DNA from 2 places in the Nesterenkonia sp. CL21 genome. Region 2 is predicted to be linked to the other one. Evidence: predicted binding sites of a transcription regulator. Region 2 holds the regulator's gene; the other holds the start of a gene.
The links. The regulator LexA, encoded in region 2, represses DNA repair genes until DNA is damaged. The targets are predictions, from matches to a motif close to TCGAACANNTGTTCGA.
Positions count from the first base shown of each region.

Region 1: a site for LexA is predicted at 5,193-5,208, ahead of uvrA (excinuclease ABC subunit UvrA). Genes of this name have one in related genera too.

Region 1 covers NZ_JAUTWR010000001.1:658,856-667,683, forward strand. The annotation lists gene Q7C18_RS02995 (alpha/beta fold hydrolase) at 1-847, opposite strand, end outside; gene Q7C18_RS03000 (DUF3516 domain-containing protein) at 1,048-3,636, opposite strand; gene Q7C18_RS03005 (MBL fold metallo-hydrolase) at 3,645-4,307, opposite strand; gene Q7C18_RS03010 (HAD hydrolase-like protein) at 4,318-5,142, opposite strand; gene uvrA (excinuclease ABC subunit UvrA) at 5,336-8,236, shown strand; gene Q7C18_RS03020 (lysophospholipid acyltransferase family protein) at 8,467-8,828, shown strand, end outside.
Region 2 covers NZ_JAUTWR010000001.1:366,063-374,890, forward strand. The annotation lists gene hflX (GTPase HflX) at 1-130, shown strand, start outside; gene Q7C18_RS01605 (ATP-dependent DNA helicase) at 127-2,175, shown strand; gene lexA (transcriptional repressor LexA) at 2,317-3,009, opposite strand; gene Q7C18_RS01615 (LysM peptidoglycan-binding domain-containing protein) at 3,365-3,760, shown strand; gene Q7C18_RS01620 (histidinol-phosphate transaminase) at 3,930-5,075, shown strand; gene hisB (imidazoleglycerol-phosphate dehydratase HisB) at 5,172-5,789, shown strand; gene hisH (imidazole glycerol phosphate synthase subunit HisH) at 5,789-6,427, shown strand; gene priA (bifunctional 1-(5-phosphoribosyl)-5-((5-phosphoribosylamino)methylideneamino)imidazole-4-carboxamide isomerase/phosphoribosylanthranilate isomerase PriA) at 6,505-7,266, shown strand; gene Q7C18_RS01640 (SseB family protein) at 7,263-8,174, shown strand; gene Q7C18_RS01645 (MarR family winged helix-turn-helix transcriptional regulator) at 8,241-8,759, opposite strand.

The DNA.
Region 1 (8,828 bases), 290 kb from region 2:
GGTGGACTGCGTGCAGGAACGTGTCGGACAGCGCGTCCGTCCCCGGCGCGACGAAGGCCTCCTCGAGCAGGTAGTGCAGAGAGTCGGCCCGCGTGTTCCCACCCAGCAGCATGCCCACCGACTGCAGACGGGGGACCGTCAGCGGGGAGCCGTCCGGCAGGAGCACCTCGTGGCGGCGGAGGTGATCGACGATCTCGTCCAGCCTGTCGCGGTCCTCGGGGAACCGGGCGAAGTGCTCCCGGTTCCGGGCCGCCATCTTCGCGTAGGTGGCTTGGTACACCCGGTCGGCGTGGCCCGTCAGAGGAGGAAGGCCGCCCGTGATGAGCGCCCTGTCCAGTGAGTCGGGGAAGAGGGACAGATAGGTCAGGGTGCAGAACCCGCCGAAGCTCTGCCCCAGCACGCTCCAGCTCTGCAGGCCCAGGTGCCGACGGAAGGCCTCGGCGTCGTGGACGATGGCGTCAGCCCGGAAGCGTCGCAGATAGGCGGCCTGCTCCGCTGCGCGGCCCCTGCGGAGCACCGAATGGCGGGTCAGCGGGGTGGACAGGCCGGTGCCTCGCTGATCCAGCATCAGGATGCGGAAGCGGCTGCCGGCCTCCTGCATCCACGCCGGGGTCCGCGCCGGACGGGTGCCCTTGCCGCCGGGCCCGCCCTGCAGAAACAGCAGCCAGGGCATCCGGGCCACGTGGTCCTCACCGCGGGCGGCGGCCTCCGGCGTGACGAACTCACGGGCGAACAGGTCGAGGCCTTCACCGTCGGGGGCCGCGTGGTCCAGGGGGACCCGCAGCCGGTGCTCCGTCAGGCGGGTGCCGTCGAGGAGGGTGCGGACAGGGGAAGACGTCGAGGTCATGCTGTCTCTCTCTGCTGGCCGGTCCCGCTCTGTCGGCTGGCCGGGCGTGCGTCGTCGTGGGGCTCCTCAGCGGTGCTCTGCCGCTGAGGTGGGACGATGGGAGCTGACTCGGGCGAGGTGGTCAGCTCCCACCGCGGATCAAGTGTGGCACACGGCACATCCGGAGGTCATCCCGCCGGACTGGTGGGCTGCGACGACGGTCAGGCTGCCGGCTCGTGGTGGACCTCGCCGACGTGATCGACCAGCACCACCGGGGCGCCGACCTCGTCGGAGGAGGCCAGATCGATCCAGGCGTGGATCGCCCAGTCGTGATTGCCGTCGGCGTCGTCGAGGACCTGCACCGCCCGCCAGAAGCCCGGGCGGCCCTCCGGCGACTCATCGATGCGGATGAGCGCCGGGCCGCGGGAGGAAGCATCGGTGAACACATCGTCGTAGACGTCGAAGAACGTGTCCATGGCCTTCCCCCACCGTTCGGCGTCCCACCCGGAGTCCCCGTCGAGCTGCTCGAGCTGCTGCTCCTTCTCCTGGGCGAAGAGCTCGGCCCGCAGGAACATCGCGTTGCGCACCATCACGCGGAAGGCCCGCACATTGTGGGTCACGCCCTCCGGTTCTGCCGGCGCCTCGGTACTGAGCTCGAGATCCTCCGCCGTGGAGTCCTCGGCCCCGGAGGCCAGCCGCTCCCACTCCTCGAGCAGCGAGTTGTCGGTCTGGCGGATCATCTCGCCGAGCCACTCGACCAGATCCTCCAGCGTCTCGGTCACCTTCTGCTGCGGCACGGTCTGGCGCAGCGCCTTGTAGGCGTCGGTGAGATACCGCAGCAGCACCCCCTCCGAGCGGGTGAGCTGATAGTGGTTGACCATGTCGACGAAGCCGAAAGCCCGCTCGACCATGTCCCGCACGACCGCCTTGGGCGCCAGCTCATGGTCGCCCACCCAGGGCGCCGAGGTCCGATACACCTCGAACTGCTGGGTCAGCAGCTCGCCCAGCGGCTGGGGATGGGTCATCTCATCGAGGATGCGCATCCGTTCCACATAGTCCACACCCTCGGCCTTCAGCTCACCGATCTTCTCGGACTTGAGCTTCTTCACCTGGGCGCCGGTCACCTGATACGGAGTCTCCAGGATCGCCTCGATCACGGAGATGACGTCCAGGGCGTAGGTCTCCGACTCCGGGTCCAGGAGCTCCAGCGCGGCGACGGCGAAGGGGGCCAGCGGCTGGTTCAGCGCGAAGTCGTCCTGCAGGTCGAGCGTCAGGTCCACTGTGCGCCCGTCCTCGTCGGGAGCCTCCAGTCGCTCCAGCACGCCAGCGGTGAGCAGCTCCCGCAGGATCTGCAGCGCCCGCCGCTGGAGGATCGCCTGCCGGGCCGGGGTCTCGTCGGAGCCGCGGATGAGCCGACGCATGGCCAGGATCGGGTCCTCAGGGCGTTGCAGGAGCTGCAGCACCATCGCATAGCTGATCTGCATGCGTGAGACCATCGGCTCCGGCGTCGCCTCCACGAGTCGGTCGAAGGACTTCTCCGACCAGGAGACGAAGCCGTCGGGCGGCTTCTTCTTCCCCGTGGAGCGGACCGCCTGGGCGACCTTCTTCTCGTCGTCCCCGTGCTTGGCCCGCGCCTTGCGCAGCGCCTGCTCGTTCTCGATGACATGCTCGGGGGCCTGCACGACCACCCGGCCCTCGGTGTCGAAGCCGGCGCGCCCCGCCCGTCCGGCGATCTGGTGGAACTCACGGGCGTTGAGCTGGCGCGTCCGCTCGCCGTCGTACTTGCTCAGGGCGGTGAGCACTACGGTGCGGATGGGCACGTTGATGCCGACGCCGAGGGTGTCGGTGCCGCAGATGACCTTCAGCAGCCCGTCCTGGGCGAGCTGCTCCACGAGGCGCCGGTACTTGGGGAGCATCCCGGCATGGTGGACGCCGATGCCGGACCGCAGCAGCCGATTGAGCACCTTGCCGTACCCCTTGGCGAAGCGGAAGGTCTCCAGGCGCTGCCGGATGCGCTCCCGGTCCTCCTTGCCGGCCACGTTCAGAGAGGCGAGCCCGGCGGCACGTTCCGCGGCCTCGCGCTGGGAGAAGTGCACCACGTAGACCGGCGCCTGTCCGTCGGCGACGAGGTCCTCGAGCTTGTGCTGCAGCGGCGTGGTGGAGTACTCGAAGTGCAGCGGCACCGGACGCTGGACCGAGGAGACGGTGACGACGTCTCGGCCGGTCCGCTCGGCGATGCGGCGCTCGAAGCGGCTGGTGTCGCCGAGGGTGGCGGACATCAGCAGGAACTGAGCCTGGGGAAGCTCCAGCAGGGGCACCTGCCAGGCCCATCCGCGCTGGGGGTCCGCATAGAAGTGGAACTCGTCCATGATGACGGGCCCGACGTCGGCCTCCGTGCCGTCGCGCAGAGCTTCGTTGGCCAGGATCTCCGCCGTGCAGCAGATGATCGGGGCGTGGGCGTTGACCGCCGAGTCTCCGGTCACCATCCCGACGTTCTCCGCGCCGAAGATCTCCACGAGCGCGAAGAACTTCTCGGAGACGAGCGCCTTGATCGGAGCGGTGTAGACGCTGCGTTCGCCGCGGCACAGGGCGAAGAAGTGGGCGGCCGTGGCCACCAGGGACTTCCCGGAGCCGGTCGGGGTGGCCATGATGACGTGCCGCCGGTCCGCGAGCTCCAGGACAGCGTCCTCCTGGGCGGGGTAGAGGGTGATCCCACGCTGGGCGGTCCATCCGGTGAAGGCCTCGACGAGGCTCTCGGGGTCGGGGACGCCGTCCGCAGCGGGGACAGGACGCAGGGAGTCGAGTCGCAGGGCCGCCACTACCAGCCGCGCTCCCGCCACGCGGCGAGCTCGGGCCGTTCCGCGCCCAGCGTCGTGGGGTCGCCATGTCCGGGGTGGATGACGGTGTCGTCCGGGAAGGCCGCGAAGAGCCGCGCCTCGACGTCGTCGATCAGCGTGCGGAAGTCCTCTGCGCTCCAGGTCTTTCCGACGCCGCCGGGGAACAGCGAGTCTCCGGTGAAGATGTGGGTGGGGCCGTCTTCGACGGGGTACACGAAGGCCACCGAACCAGGGGTGTGGCCGCGCAGCTGGATGACGTCCAGCGCGATGCCGTCATACTGCACCAGGTCGCCGTGGTCGACCCGACGGTCGATCCGCACGCCTTCGGCCTCCTCGATCGCACCGGCGTCGTCCTGTCCCGCGACCGTGTCCACGTCGGCGGCGAGCTCGGGCAGCGCGCGGATGTGGTCCCAGTGACGATGCGTGGTGAGCACGGCGCGCAGCTGCGGCGCGCAGGGGGTGTCGACGGCGGCTTCGGCCAGCATCGCGCGGATCGCCGGGACGTCGTCGGCGGCGTCGATGAGCACCTGGACCCCGGACTTCTTCGCGGTGAGCAGGTAGACGTTGTTGCTCATCTCGGAGACCGCGACGCGGCGGACGGTGATCGCCGGAAGGTCATGGATCAGAGAGCTGTCGGTGGCCATGGGTGACAGTCTATGGTCTGCTGTCGATCAGACGCCATGGCGATGCCGAGCCCTCGGCCGGATCCTCGGCTGCGCTGTCCCCGAGCGGCACATCGAGAAGGTGCTCGAGTGCATCTCGGAGCCCCTGCGAGTCGTCGACCACGACGTCGGCGCCGGCCTGTTCGAGCTCCCCGGCCGGGGCGCTGCCCCACCGCACGCCGACACAGGGGATCCCATGGACCTGGGCGCCCTCGACGTCGAAGATCCGATCCCCGACCATCGCCGCTCGGGGCCGAGAGGGGCCGCCGCTCGGATCGCGGTCCGAGGCGCGGGCCACGTCCCTCAGTGCGGCCGCGAGGATCGGCGCCTTGCCGGCATGGGGCACGGTCTCGTCCGGATCCGAGCCTGCGACGACGTCGACGGCGCCCGCCAGGCCCTGGACCTCGAGCAGTCGCTCCGCCAGCGGCTGCGGCTTCGAGGTGGCCACCGCCAGGGCGACGCCTGCCTTCCGCAGGTCGGCCAGGAGCTGCCGGAGTCCGGGGTAGACCTTGGAGGCCGCCATGCCGTGGGCGAGGTAGCCGGCTCGATAGTGCGCCACGAGGCCCGGCAGCATCTCGGTGGTCACGCCCGGCAGGGACAGCAGGCTGGCGGCGAGCGGCGGGCCGACCATGCCCTCCAGCGTGGGCTGGTCGGGCACGTTGATCCCGTGCGCGGCCAGGGCCGCGGCGATGCCGCCGGTGATCGAACCGGCGGGGTCCACGAGGGTGCCGTCAAGGTCGAAGAGGACGAGGGGAGCGCCGTCGTCTGCGGAGGGCTCGTCGTCCTGCAGGGCGGGGGAGGTGGGGCGGGTCGTCACGCCTCCATCCTGCCATCCGGGTCCGTGCGGCCGGCGAACGGCCCGGGTGATCGAATATTTGTTCGATCGAAGGTGCGGGCATACACTGGTGCGCGTGTCTGAGCCAGTTGCCGCGATCGACGGCGCCGTGATCGAATCCGTCGACGACTACTACAGCCGGGGTGCGCGCCGGAAGTCCGGCGCCAACGGCACCGTGGGTCGTGCCGAGGCGGACCGCATCGTCGTCCAGGGGGCCCGGGAGCACAACCTGCACGACGTGGCCGTGGAGCTTCCGCGCAACGCCTTCATCGTCTTCACCGGCCTCTCCGGCTCGGGGAAGTCCTCCTTGGCGTTCGACACCATCTTCGCCGAGGGGCAGCGGCGGTACGTCGAGTCGCTCTCGGCGTACGCGCGCATGTTCCTCGGGCGGGTGGACAAGCCCGACGTCGACTTCATCGAGGGGCTGTCGCCGGCGGTCTCCATCGATCAGAAGTCGACCTCGCGGAACCCGCGGTCGACGGTCGGAACCGTCACCGAGATCCATGACTATCTGCGTCTGCTCTGGGCCCGCATCGGCGTTCCGCACTGCCCCGTGTGTGGAGAGCGGATCGAGCGGCAGACCCCTCAGCAGATCGTGGACCAGATCCTGGACCTGCCGGTGGGAGCCCGCTTCCAGGTCCTGGCGCCGGTCGTGCGCGGGCGCAAGGGCGAGTTCAAGGACCTCTTCCGAGACCTGGCCGGACAGGGCTTCGCCCGGGCCGTGGTGGACGGCGAGCAGATCCAGCTCAACGACCCACCGGTGCTCGAGAAGCAGATCAAGCACCACATCGACGTGGTCATCGACCGCCTGGTCATCCGGGAGGGCATGCGCCAGCGGCTCACCGATTCGATCGAGACGGCTCTGCGTCTGGCAGAAGGACGAGCGGTGATCGACCTGGTCGACCTGGCGGAGGACGGCTCGCCGGAGAACCCCGAGAAGGTGCCGGACGGCCTCGAAGGCCCCAAGCTGCGCAGCTTCTCCGAGAACCTGGCCTGTCCCAATGAGCATCCGCTGTCGATCGATGAGATCGAGCCGCGTTCCTTCTCCTTCAACTCGCCCTTCGGCGCCTGCCAGACCTGCTCGGGCATCGGCTCTCGGCTCGAGGTGGACGAGGAGCTGGTCATTCCGGACGACACGCTCTCCCTGGCCGACGGAGCGATCGCCCCCTGGAACCGGGGGAAGGCCTCCAGTGAGTACTGGCTGCGGCTCATCCGCGCGCTGGCCGAAGACCTCGACTTCTCCCTGGACGTCCCCTGGCGAGAGCTTCCCAAGAAGGCCCGGAAGGCGCTGTTGCACGGGCGGAACCACAAGGTGGTCGTCCAGTATCGGAATCGCTTCGGCCGGGAGCGGAAGTACTCCACTGGTTTCGAAGGCGTGCTCTCCTACATCCATCGCAAGTATGAGGAGACGGAGTCGGACAACGCCCGGGACCATTACGAGCAGTACATGCGTCAGGTGCCGTGTCCGGACTGCGACGGGCAGCGCCTGAATCCCGCCTCACTGTCCGTCCTGATCGAGGGTCGGTCCATCGCCGAGGTCTCCCGCAGCCCGCTGGACGAGATCGTGGCGTTCTTCTCGGGTCTGAGCCTCTCCGCCAGGGATGCGACCATCGCCGAGCAGGTGCTCAAGGAGATCCTGGCGCGGCTGAACTTCCTGCTGGACGTGGGCCTGGGATACCTGAACCTGGAGCGGGCGGCCGGCACGCTCTCCGGCGGCGAGGCGCAGCGCATCCGGCTGGCCACGCAGATCGGCTCCGGGCTGGTGGGTGTGCTCTATGTGCTCGACGAGCCCTCGATCGGTCTGCACCAGCGCGACAACACCCGACTCATCCAGACGCTCACGCGTCTCAGGGACCTGGGCAACACCCTGATCGTCGTGGAGCATGACGAGGACACCATCGGCGAGGCCGACTGGGTCGTCGACATCGGTCCGGGAGCCGGAGAGCGCGGCGGACGGATCGTGCACTCCGGATCCGTGGAGGGCCTCAAGGCCAATGAGGAGTCCATCACCGGCGACTATCTGGCCGGTCGGCGCGCGATCGCCGTGCCGCCGTCGCGGCGCCCCGTGGACCCCCAGCGCAGCCTGCGCATCGTCGACGCCCATGAGAACAACCTCGCCGACGTCAGCGTGGACATCCCGCTGGGCGTCTTCCTGGCCGTCACCGGAGTCTCGGGCTCCGGGAAGTCCACCCTGATCAACGAGATCCTCTACAAGTCGCTGGCCAACAGGCTCAACAACGCCCGGCAGGTGCCGGGGCGGCACCGTCGCATCGACGGAGTGGACCATCTCGACAAGGTCATCCACGTCGACCAGAGCCCCATCGGCCGCACCCCGCGGTCCAACCCGGCCACCTACACCGGCGTCTTCGACCACATCCGGAAGCTGTTCGCTGAGACGCAGGAGTCCAAGACCCGCGGATACCAGCCGGGACGGTTCTCCTTCAACATCAAGGGGGGCCGCTGCGAGGCCTGCTCCGGCGACGGCACCCTGAAGATCGAGATGAACTTCCTGCCGGACGTCTACGTGCCGTGTGAGGTCTGCCAAGGGGCGCGGTACAACCGCGAGACGCTCGAGGTGCACTACAAGGGGAAGAACATCGCCGAGGTCCTCGACATGCCGATCGAGGAGGCCGCAGAGTTCTTCTCCGCGTTCGCGCCCATCGCCCGGCACCTCACCACGCTGGTGGACGTGGGCCTCGGGTACGTGCGCCTGGGTCAGGCCGCGACCACGCTCTCCGGCGGTGAGGCCCAGCGAGTGAAGCTCGCCTCGGAGCTCCAGAAGAGGTCCAAGGGCCGCAGCATCTACGTCCTGGACGAGCCCACCACTGGCCTGCACTTCGAGGACATCCGCAAGCTGCTCGGCGTCCTGCAGAGCCTGGTGGACAAGGGCAACACCGTGGTGACCATCGAGCACAACCTGGACGTCATCAAGTCTGCCGACTGGATCATCGACCTCGGGCCAGAAGGGGGCACAGGCGGCGGAAGGATCGTCGCGGAGGGGACTCCCGAGGCCGTCGCCGCGCAGGCGGACCACACCGGTTCGCACACGGGTCGCTTCCTGGGGCATCTGCTCTGATCGACCCCGTCCTGCGGGCGGACGGCGCCCGGGCGACGCCCGGGCGGAGGGTGGCGGCGGCACAGCAGCCGCTCCCGCCCGGTGACCTGCGCGCAGGGCCGAGGCGGTGGCCGTGACGGGCCTCGCACCGGGTACACTGAACCGCGGCCCAGCACAGACGGCGCCCTGCGCCCGGCGACTCGAAGGATCAGCACGTGAGCACAGACCCCACCGCGCCCGCCCCGAAGCGCGTGGTCACCCACGATGCGATCCGCAAGGCGTTCTCCGCCTACGTGAAGCTCACCTGTCGCCCCACGATCACCGGGCTGGAGAAGGTCCCTGCCGAGGGGGGCTTCGTCGTCGCCAGCAATCACCTGTCGTTCCTGGACTCGGTGCTGATCCAGGCGATCTTCCCGCGGCCCGTGAGCTTCTTCGCCAAGGCTGAGTACTTCACGCAGCCCGGGATCAAGGGACGGGCCATGAAGATCTTCTTCGAGTCGGTCGGGTCCGTGCCGGTGGAGCGGCAGAAGAAGTCGGCGAGCGTGGAGGCGCTGCACCAGCTGGGAGACATCGCCGCCTCGGGCCACGGCGTCGGGATCTACCCGGAGGGCAC
Region 2 (8,828 bases):
TCTGAGCACCGAGTACCTGGCTGAGGGCACGCGCATGAGCGTGAAGGTGCGCCCGAGTCTCGCCGCGGAGCTGCAGGAGCATGTCATCGGCGGTGCCTCCGCGGCGACCGACGAGCCGGGCGCCGCGTGAGTCCGGAGGCGCCGACGACACAGTCCACCGGGCACCTGCGCTCCACGGAGCTGCTGGATCATGTGGTCTCCGCGATGGGCGGCGTGCACCGCGAAGGGCAGATGGACATGGCACGGCACGTGAGCCACGCCCTGCGCCGGCGTCGTCACCTGCTCGTGCAGGCGGGCACCGGGACCGGCAAGTCGCTGGCCTACCTGGTGCCCGCTGTGGTGCACGCGTTGGAGGCGGACCGTCCGGTGCTGATCTCCACCGCGACGTTGGCGCTGCAGGCACAGATCATGGGCCGTGATCTGCCCCGACTGTTGGACCATCTGGGGGAGGAGCTGGAGGAGGAGGTCTCCATCGCCCTGGTCAAGGGACGGGCAAACTACCTGTGCCGGCACAAGCTGGACGGCGGGTTCCCCGACCAGGACGACGAGCAGGCGCTCTTCTCCTTCGGCGACGAGCCTGCCGTGGACTCCGTGCCGGAACCGGGTTCACGGCTGGGGCGTGAGATCGTGCGGCTGCGCGAATGGGCCGAAGAGACCTCCACGGGAGACCGAGACGACCTGCCTGAGGGCGTCTCGGACAAGGCGTGGCGTCAGGTCTCCGTCAATGCCGTCGACTGCATCGGTCCGCGGAAGTGCCCCATGGCGGCTGAGTGCTTCTCCGAGCTTGCGCGGGAGCAGGCTCAGGAGGCCGACATCGTGGTCACCAACCACGCCATGCTGGCCATCGACGCCTTCGAGGGGCTGCAGGTGCTGCCCGAGCACGACGCGGTGATCATCGATGAGGCCCATGAGCTGGCTGATCGCGTCACCTCGGCGGTCACAGCACAGCTCTCCGTCCAGATGATCCAGACGGCCGCGGCCACGCTGCGGCGTCACACCGCGCTCAGCGGCGAGGACCTGCAGGCGGCGGCCATCGCCGTCGACGCTGCCTTCCACGGCAAGGAGTCGGGGCTGCTGGCACGCGGCCTGGACGCCCAGCAGAGCCAGGCGTTGGAGATCACCCGCAACGCCGCCCGCACCGCGCTGTCTGACAGCAAGCCGTCCGGCGAGGCCGAGGCCGACACCGGACGCTCCACCGCACGGGCACGGGTCCAGGCGGTGCAGGAGACCGCTGAGCGCATGCTGAACTCCCGGGAGACGCCGGACGTCATCTGGCTGACCCGCCCGGGCAGCTTCAGCCCGGGCGTGGGATACCGCGAGGCAGACATCACGGAGCCGCCGATCCTGAACGTCGCACCGACGTCGGTGGCGGGTCGCCTGCGGGAGGGCCTCTTCGGAGAGCGCACGGTGGTGCTCACCTCCGCCACGCTGACCATCGGCGACAGCTTCGACCCGGTGGCGGGGTCACTCGGGCTGGGCGGGGAGAATGCCCCCGCCTGGGACGCCATCGACGTCGGCAGCCCTTTCGACTACCCGAAGCAGGGCGTGCTCTATGTGGCCAAGGACCTCCCCGCGCCGTCCTTGAAGACCGCTGATCGGCAGCGGGACGAGCTCGCCGGGCTCATCGAGGCGTCACGGGGCGCGACGCTGGCCCTGTTCTCCTCGCGCCGCGCCGCTGAAGAGGCCGCCGAGGAGCTGCGGGAACGCCTGGAGGTGCCGATTCTGTGTCAGGGTGACGCCACCATGTCGGCCCTGGTCCGCCAGTTCGCCGAGGATGAAGAGTCCTGTCTGTTCGGGACGATGAGCCTCTGGCAGGGGGTGGACGTCCCGGGCCGATCGTGCCGACTGGTGGCGATCGACCGCATCCCGTTCCCCCGACCCGACGATCCGCTGATGAGCGCCCGCACCCAGGAAGTGGCGCGCAACGGTGGAAACGGCTTCATGCAGGTCGCGGCCACGCACGCCGCCACCCGGCTGGCTCAGGGGGCTGGGCGACTGATCCGCAGCGCCGAGGACCGGGGCGTGCTGGCGATCCTGGACTCTCGCCTGGCCACCGCACGGTACGGCGGCTTCCTGAAGAAGTCCATGCCGGAGTTCTGGCCCACTGTCGACGGAGACGTCGCGCGAGGGGCACTGCGGCGGCTCGCCGGCCAGGGGCTCGATCCGAGCGCCTGACCGGCGTCCTCGTGCGCAGAAGGACACAGAAGGAGGGGCGCCGACCGTGCGGTCGGCGCCCCTCCTTCTGTGCGGGCCTGCCGGATGGTCTCCGGGCGGCGCTGGGGGCCGTGAGGGTGCCTGGTCTCGAGGCTGCGTGGCTCAGAGGCTCCGCAGTACGGTGACGACCTTGCCCATGATGGTGGCCTGATCCCCGAGGATCGGCTCATAGCTGCGGTTCTGCGGGAGCAGCCACTGATGCCCGTCGCGCCGCCGGAGAGTCTTCACGGTCGCCTCATCATCGAGCAGGGCGGCGACGATGTCTCCGTTCTCGGCCGTGTGCTGGCGACGCACCACCACCCAGTCGTCCTCGAAGATGCCGGCCTCGATCATCGAGTCGCCGCGTACCTGGAGCATGAACAGCTCACCTTCGCCGGTGAGCTGGCGAGGCAGCGGCATGACGTCCTCGACCTGCTGCTCGGCCAGGATGGGACCACCTGCAGCGATGCGACCGACCACCGGAATGTCGGTCGTCCGGCTGTCCGTCTGCTCGCGGTAGGCGTCGAGATCGACGACCGCACCGTCATCGGAGGCCTGACGTGCCGGGGAAGAGCTCGGGGGAGGGAACGCCGGCTCGTCCGGGACGTCCGCAGCGATGAGGCGGCCTGAGGAATCACGGATGACTTCCATGGCGCGCGGCTTGCCGGGCACCCGACGCAGGTAGCCCATCTGCTGCAGGCGGGCGAGCTGATGCGTCACAGAGGACAGCGAGGCGAGCCCGCAGGCGTCGCCGATCTCACGCATCGACGGGGGGTATCCACGCTCTGCGAGGGCCTCCTGGATGACGTCGACGATGCCGCGCTGCCGGTCGGTGAGCCGGGGCGCGGCGTCCCCCGGTGTCTCCGTCGGCTGGGAATCCTCGGCTGGTCGCTTGTCCACGGCCATCTCTCACGCCTCTCTCCGCAGGGTCTGGTCCCGTCGTCCGCTCGTCATGTCAGAGGGTCCTGGTGGAATCTCCTGCATGGACATCCGGTCGAACATCGCATCCGAAACTCGGTTCGAACATGTGTCTCAGGCTACGGGATCCGGACGGCCGAGACCAGCATATTCGAACGCATGTCTGGTGCCCGGTCGAACATCTGTGCTAGAAATAGAACACATCTTCGAATCCATGCCGAGACGAGATTCCGCACGAGAGAGGTTCTTCCCCATGCGTCACTCGCACACCTCCTTCACCACCTCCGCGGCCGGACAGGCCTACGTCGCCTCTTCCGCCGGTGCACCAGGACGTCTCAACCTCACCCGGCGGGGCCGCCTGGTGATCCTCGGGGTTCCCGCGCTGACGCTGCTCGTCGCCGCCTTGGTGGGCGTGGCGCTCTTGGTGGGCAGCTTCGTCAACATGGCGCAGGCCACCAGCCATGGGGCGCCGGGAGTCGCCGCTGTCGAAGTCACGGTGGCACCCGGGGACACCCTCTGGAGCGTGGCCTCGGGCCTGGGTACCGGGGAGGACACCCAGGTGCTGATCACGCAGATCGCTGAGCTCAATGATCTGACCAGCTCCGAGATCCATCCCGGGCAGACGCTGTACGTTCCGGTGGCGGACTGAGGTCGCGCCCGGTGGACGCGTTCTGCTCCGGCGGAGATCACTCGCGGCTCCGTGGGCGATCAGAGCCGAGCGGGACGGAGCAGGTCGGAGCAGGACAGAGATGACGCGGTGGGACGGGAGCGCCGTGACGGCGCCGCAGCGCCACGGCTCCGATGAGTAGGATGGACGCGTGATTCCTCCCCAGAACGGCGTCGGCGGATCCACGTCGACGGCCGGCCTCAGCAGATCAGAGCGCCTGGCGCGCCTGCCGCTCCGCGAGGAGCTGCGCGGCCAGGAGCCCTACGGCGCGCCGCAGCTGCCGGTGTGGGCCATGCTCAACGTCAACGAGACCACCTATGACGTCCCCGCTGATGTCGTGGACGCCATCACCAAGGAAGTCAGGCATGCGGCTCAGACGCTGAATCGATACCCGGATCGGGAGTTCACCCGTCTGCGGGAGAAGCTCGCCGAGTACCTGGCCCATGGGCTGACCGCCGAGCACATCTGGGCGGCCAACGGCTCCAATGAGATCATGCAGCACATCCTGCAGGCCTTCGCCGGTCCGGGTCGCTCCGTGATGGCCTTCCCTCCCACCTATTCGATGTACCCCCTCTATGCGCGAGGCACCTACAGCCGGTACATCGCAGGGACCCGGGGCGAGGACTTCACCCAGGGCGCGGAGGACGTGGCCCGGCAGATCCGAGAGCACCGGCCTGACGTGGTCATCCTCTGCTCGCCGAACAATCCCACGGGCACGGCGCTGGGGCTCGACGTCGTCGAGGCGGCCTACGATGCCGCCGTCGAGGGTGGCACCATGGTGGTCGTCGACGAGGCCTACGGCGAGTTCCGGCAGAGCGGCACTCCGTCCGCGCTGGAGCTCCTGCCCGGGCGTGAACGGCTCATCGTCTCCCGCACCATGTCCAAGGCCTTCGCCCTGGCGGGCGGGAGGCTGGGTTACCTGGCCGCGGCCGAGGAGGTCACCGACGCGCTGCGGCTGGTGCGCCTGCCCTACCACCTGTCGGCGATCACCCAGGCCGCGGCCGAGGCGGCCCTGGATCACAGCGAGGCGCTGATGGCCAATGTGGAGCGGATCAAGACTCAGCGTGACCGCATCGTCGACACGTTGACGCGGTACGGGCTCAGCCCCGCCCCGTCAGACGCGAACTTCGTGTTCTTCGGCGGGCTCGAGGACGAGAAGGCCGCGTGGCAGCATCTGCTGGACGACGGCATCCTCATCCGCGATGTCGGCATCCCCGGCCACCTGCGGGTCACCGCGGGCACCGAGGAGGAGACCACCGCCTTCCTGGAGTCCCTGGCTCGGCATCTCGGCCGCTGAGACTCCGCCCGAGGCCGCTGAACGCCGTGAAGGCCGGTGCGTAGACTGGTCCACGGCGTCATCAGACCCTTCACCCCGTACCCACGAGCAGGAGCCATGGGAGCAGAACTGATCTCGGGCCGCGCGGCCCAGATGGAACGAGTCACTTCCGAGTCCAGCGTGCGCGTGCGCATGGACCTCGATGGAACAGGCACCTCGGAGATCTCCACCACGGTGCCGTTCTTCGACCACATGCTCACCGCTCTGGCGAAGCATTCGCTGATCGATCTGACGGTCGAGTCGACCGGGGACACCCACATCGATGTGCATCACACGGTGGAGGACACCTCGATCGTCCTCGGCGAGGTGCTGCGCACCGCGCTGGGTGACAAGGCCGGAATCCGCCGTTTCGGAGAGGCGACCGTCCCGCTCGACGAGGCCCTGGCGCACGCCGTCGTCGACGTCTCCGGACGTCCCTACCTCGTGCACTCCGGCGAGCCGGAGGGGCAGCAGTATCACCTGATCGGCGGTCACTTCACCGGCTCCATGACGCGCCACGCCTTCGAGGCCATCACCTATCACGCCGGCATCTGCCTGCACATGCGCGTGTTGGCGGGCCGCGACCCGCACCACATCGTCGAGGCCCAGTTCAAAGCCTTCGCCCGTGCGCTGCGCGCCGCCGTCGAATCGGACCCGCGGGTGGAGGGCATCCCCTCCACGAAGGGAGCGCTCTGATGGCCAAGCCCGACGTCGTCGTCCTTGACTACGGCTCCGGCAACGTCCACTCGGCCGTCCGTGCCCTGGAGCGTGCCGGTGCCCAGGTGACTCTGACCCGCGAGACGGTCCGGATCCAGGAGGCCGCCGGCCTGGTGGTTCCCGGGGTCGGAGCCTTCGCCGCTGTGATGGACGCGCTGACGGCGATCGACGGGCCACGCTGGATCGGACGCCGCATCGCCGGAGGCCGACCCGTGCTGGGCATCTGCGTGGGGCACCAGATCCTCTTCGAACGTGGAGTGGAGCACGGCATCGCGGCCGACGGCATGGGGGAGTGGCCTGGTGAGGTGACCGCTCTGCCGGACGACGTCGTGGTGCCGCACATGGGGTGGAACACGGTCCGGGCCCCCGAGGGCACCGTGCTGTTCGACGGCATCGAGGATGAGCGGTTCTACTTCGTGCACTCCTACGCGGTGCAGTCCTGGGACTTCGACCAGACCGTCGAATCGATGGCTGCGCCGAAGGTGACCTGGTCCCACCACGGCGCGGACTTCATCGCCGCGGTGGAGAACGGACCCCTGTCGGCCACGCAGTTCCACCCGGAGAAGTCCGGCGACGCCGGCATGCAGCTGCTGAAGAACTGGATCGACAGCCTCTGAGAGCCCGGGCCGGCCGCCATGGCCCCGATCCGCTGACCACCGACCCGACCCTGTCCCAGGAAGAGAGACCCGACCCCATGGCTGAGAACGCCCCCGAGATCGCCACCGTGCCCGCCCTGGAGCTGCTGCCCGCCGTCGACGTCGCCGACGGTCAGGCCGTTCGTCTGGTGCAGGGCGAGGCCGGCTCCGAGACCAGCTACGGCGACCCGCTGGACGCGGCGCTGACCTGGCAGCAGGACGGCGCCGAGTGGATCCACCTGGTGGACCTCGACGCCGCCTTCGGTCGCGGCCACAACCGCGAGGTCCTGGCCCGAGTGGTCCGCGAGCTGGACATCAAGATCGAGCTCTCCGGCGGTATTCGGGACGATGAGTCTCTCGACCGCGCTCTGGAGTTCGGGGCGACCCGCGTGAACCTGGGCACCGCCGCACTGGAGGATCCGGAGTGGACCGCCCGGGCGATCGAACGCCACGGAGAGGCCATCGCGGTGGGGCTCGACGTCCGGGGGGAGACGCTCGCGGCCCGCGGCTGGACCAAGGAGGGCGGCAACCTCTGGGAGGTCCTGGAACGACTGGAGGATGCCGGGTGTCCGCGCTACGTGGTCACCGACGTGACCAAGGACGGGACCCTCCGTGGACCGAACACCGCGCTGCTGGCCGAGGTCTGCCGCCGCACCGCCAAGCCCGTGGTGGCCTCCGGCGGGATCTCGTCGCTGGAGGACGTCTCCGCCCTGGCGCAGATGGTCTCCCACGGCGTGGAGGGTGCCATCATGGGCAAGGCCCTCTATGCTGGAAAGTTCACCTTCCCGGAGGCACTGAAGGCGGCCGCCGCGTCGGCATGAGTCACCACGGCGACCACCACGGCGCAGATGCCGCCGACCGTCGGGAGCTTCCGGCCCACATCGCGAAGCTGCTGCAGCGGCAGGCCCGCTCGGCGGACGGACGAGCCGCGGACTCGGCGGGCGTCCCCTGGGAGGGGCGGGACCTCTCCGGCGGGGGAAACCCGCTGCACACCTTCGACGGAGACGACGGGCTGATCGCCCCGCAGATCCAGGAGGCCCAGGACCGTCTGCTGGCCGGAGACCTCGATGAGGCAGGCTTCGTCGAGTCCCTGCAGGGTCAGCGCCTCTTCGTACCGGTGATCGCCACCGTGGCCGAGCACGGTCATGCCCCCTCGGGCGGACCGGCCGGGGACAAGGAGGCGGACATCGCCCTGGTCACGATCACCTCGGCGTCGGGGCGTCCCACCATGCCGGTGTTCAGCTCAGTGGAGTCGATGACCGCCTGGCACGCCGAAGCGCGCCCGGTGGCCGCCGAAGCGGAGCGCGTCATGCTGGCCGCGCTGGCTGAGGGAGCCGAGCTCGTCGTCCTGGATCCAGGGGCGGAGCTCACCTTCGTGGTGCGCAGCCCGGCCGTGGCGGCCTTGGCTCAGGGCCGGCTGTGGACGCCGTCCTACCGCGACCCGCAGGTGGCTGATGCCTTGCAGGACGTGGTGGACCAGTGCCTGGGCGTGGTGCGGCTGGTCGTGGCGCCGGGGAAAGGTGTGGCCACCGCGACGGCCTCCGGAGCGCCCGTGGCCGGCGGCGGCAGCGGACCCGAGCTGAGCATCGGTGTGGTGCTGGAGCCGGGTGTGGACGCCGTTGATGCCCGCCTGGCGCTGGCCAGCGTGCAGGCCTGCCTGCAGGATGTTCCGGCGCTGCAGGAGAAGGCCGATTCGGTCGAGGTGGTCCTGGCGCGCGACGTCGGGTGATTCACAGGCGTCGGCGCTGGGGCGACGGGACGTCTGGCGTCCGGCGCAGGGTGCTGCCGCAGGAGTTCAGGTCAGCTCGGTGTCCTGGGCGGTCTGCAGCAGTTTCATGCAGGTGCGCTGCAGGGCGAGGGCCTCGTCGTCGTCGAGCGTCTCATGGAAGATCTGCCGGATGTGCCGGGCGTGGACCTGTGAAGCGTCCCGGAAGACCCGCCGTCCCTCGTCGGTGAGCTGGGCCGTCATGCCGCGCCGATCGCTGGGGTCGGCGCATCGAGTGATGAGCCCCCGGGTCTGCAGCGACTTCGCCTGGTAGGACAGGCGTGACGGCGAGAAGATCATCCGCTCGGCGAGTTCCCCCATGCGCAGCTGGTTGCCCTCCGCCTCGGCGAGGACCAGCAGCAGGTTGTAGTCCGAGAGCCGAAGACCGGTGGCGGCGTGGAGGCCCTTCTCCATCGTCTTGCTGACGATGGCGGAGGTCTCCAGGAACGTGCGCCACGCCTTCGCCTTGGGCGACGTGCCGGTGAGGTCCCGTGCCGGAGGGGCGGCGTCCTGAGGTTCCTGGGCGTCTTCGCCAGCGACGGCGTCCACGCGGCCACCTCCTGCGTCCCCTGATCGTGCGACTGATTCGAGCTCGTCCAGTCTACGGCACCGGGGACT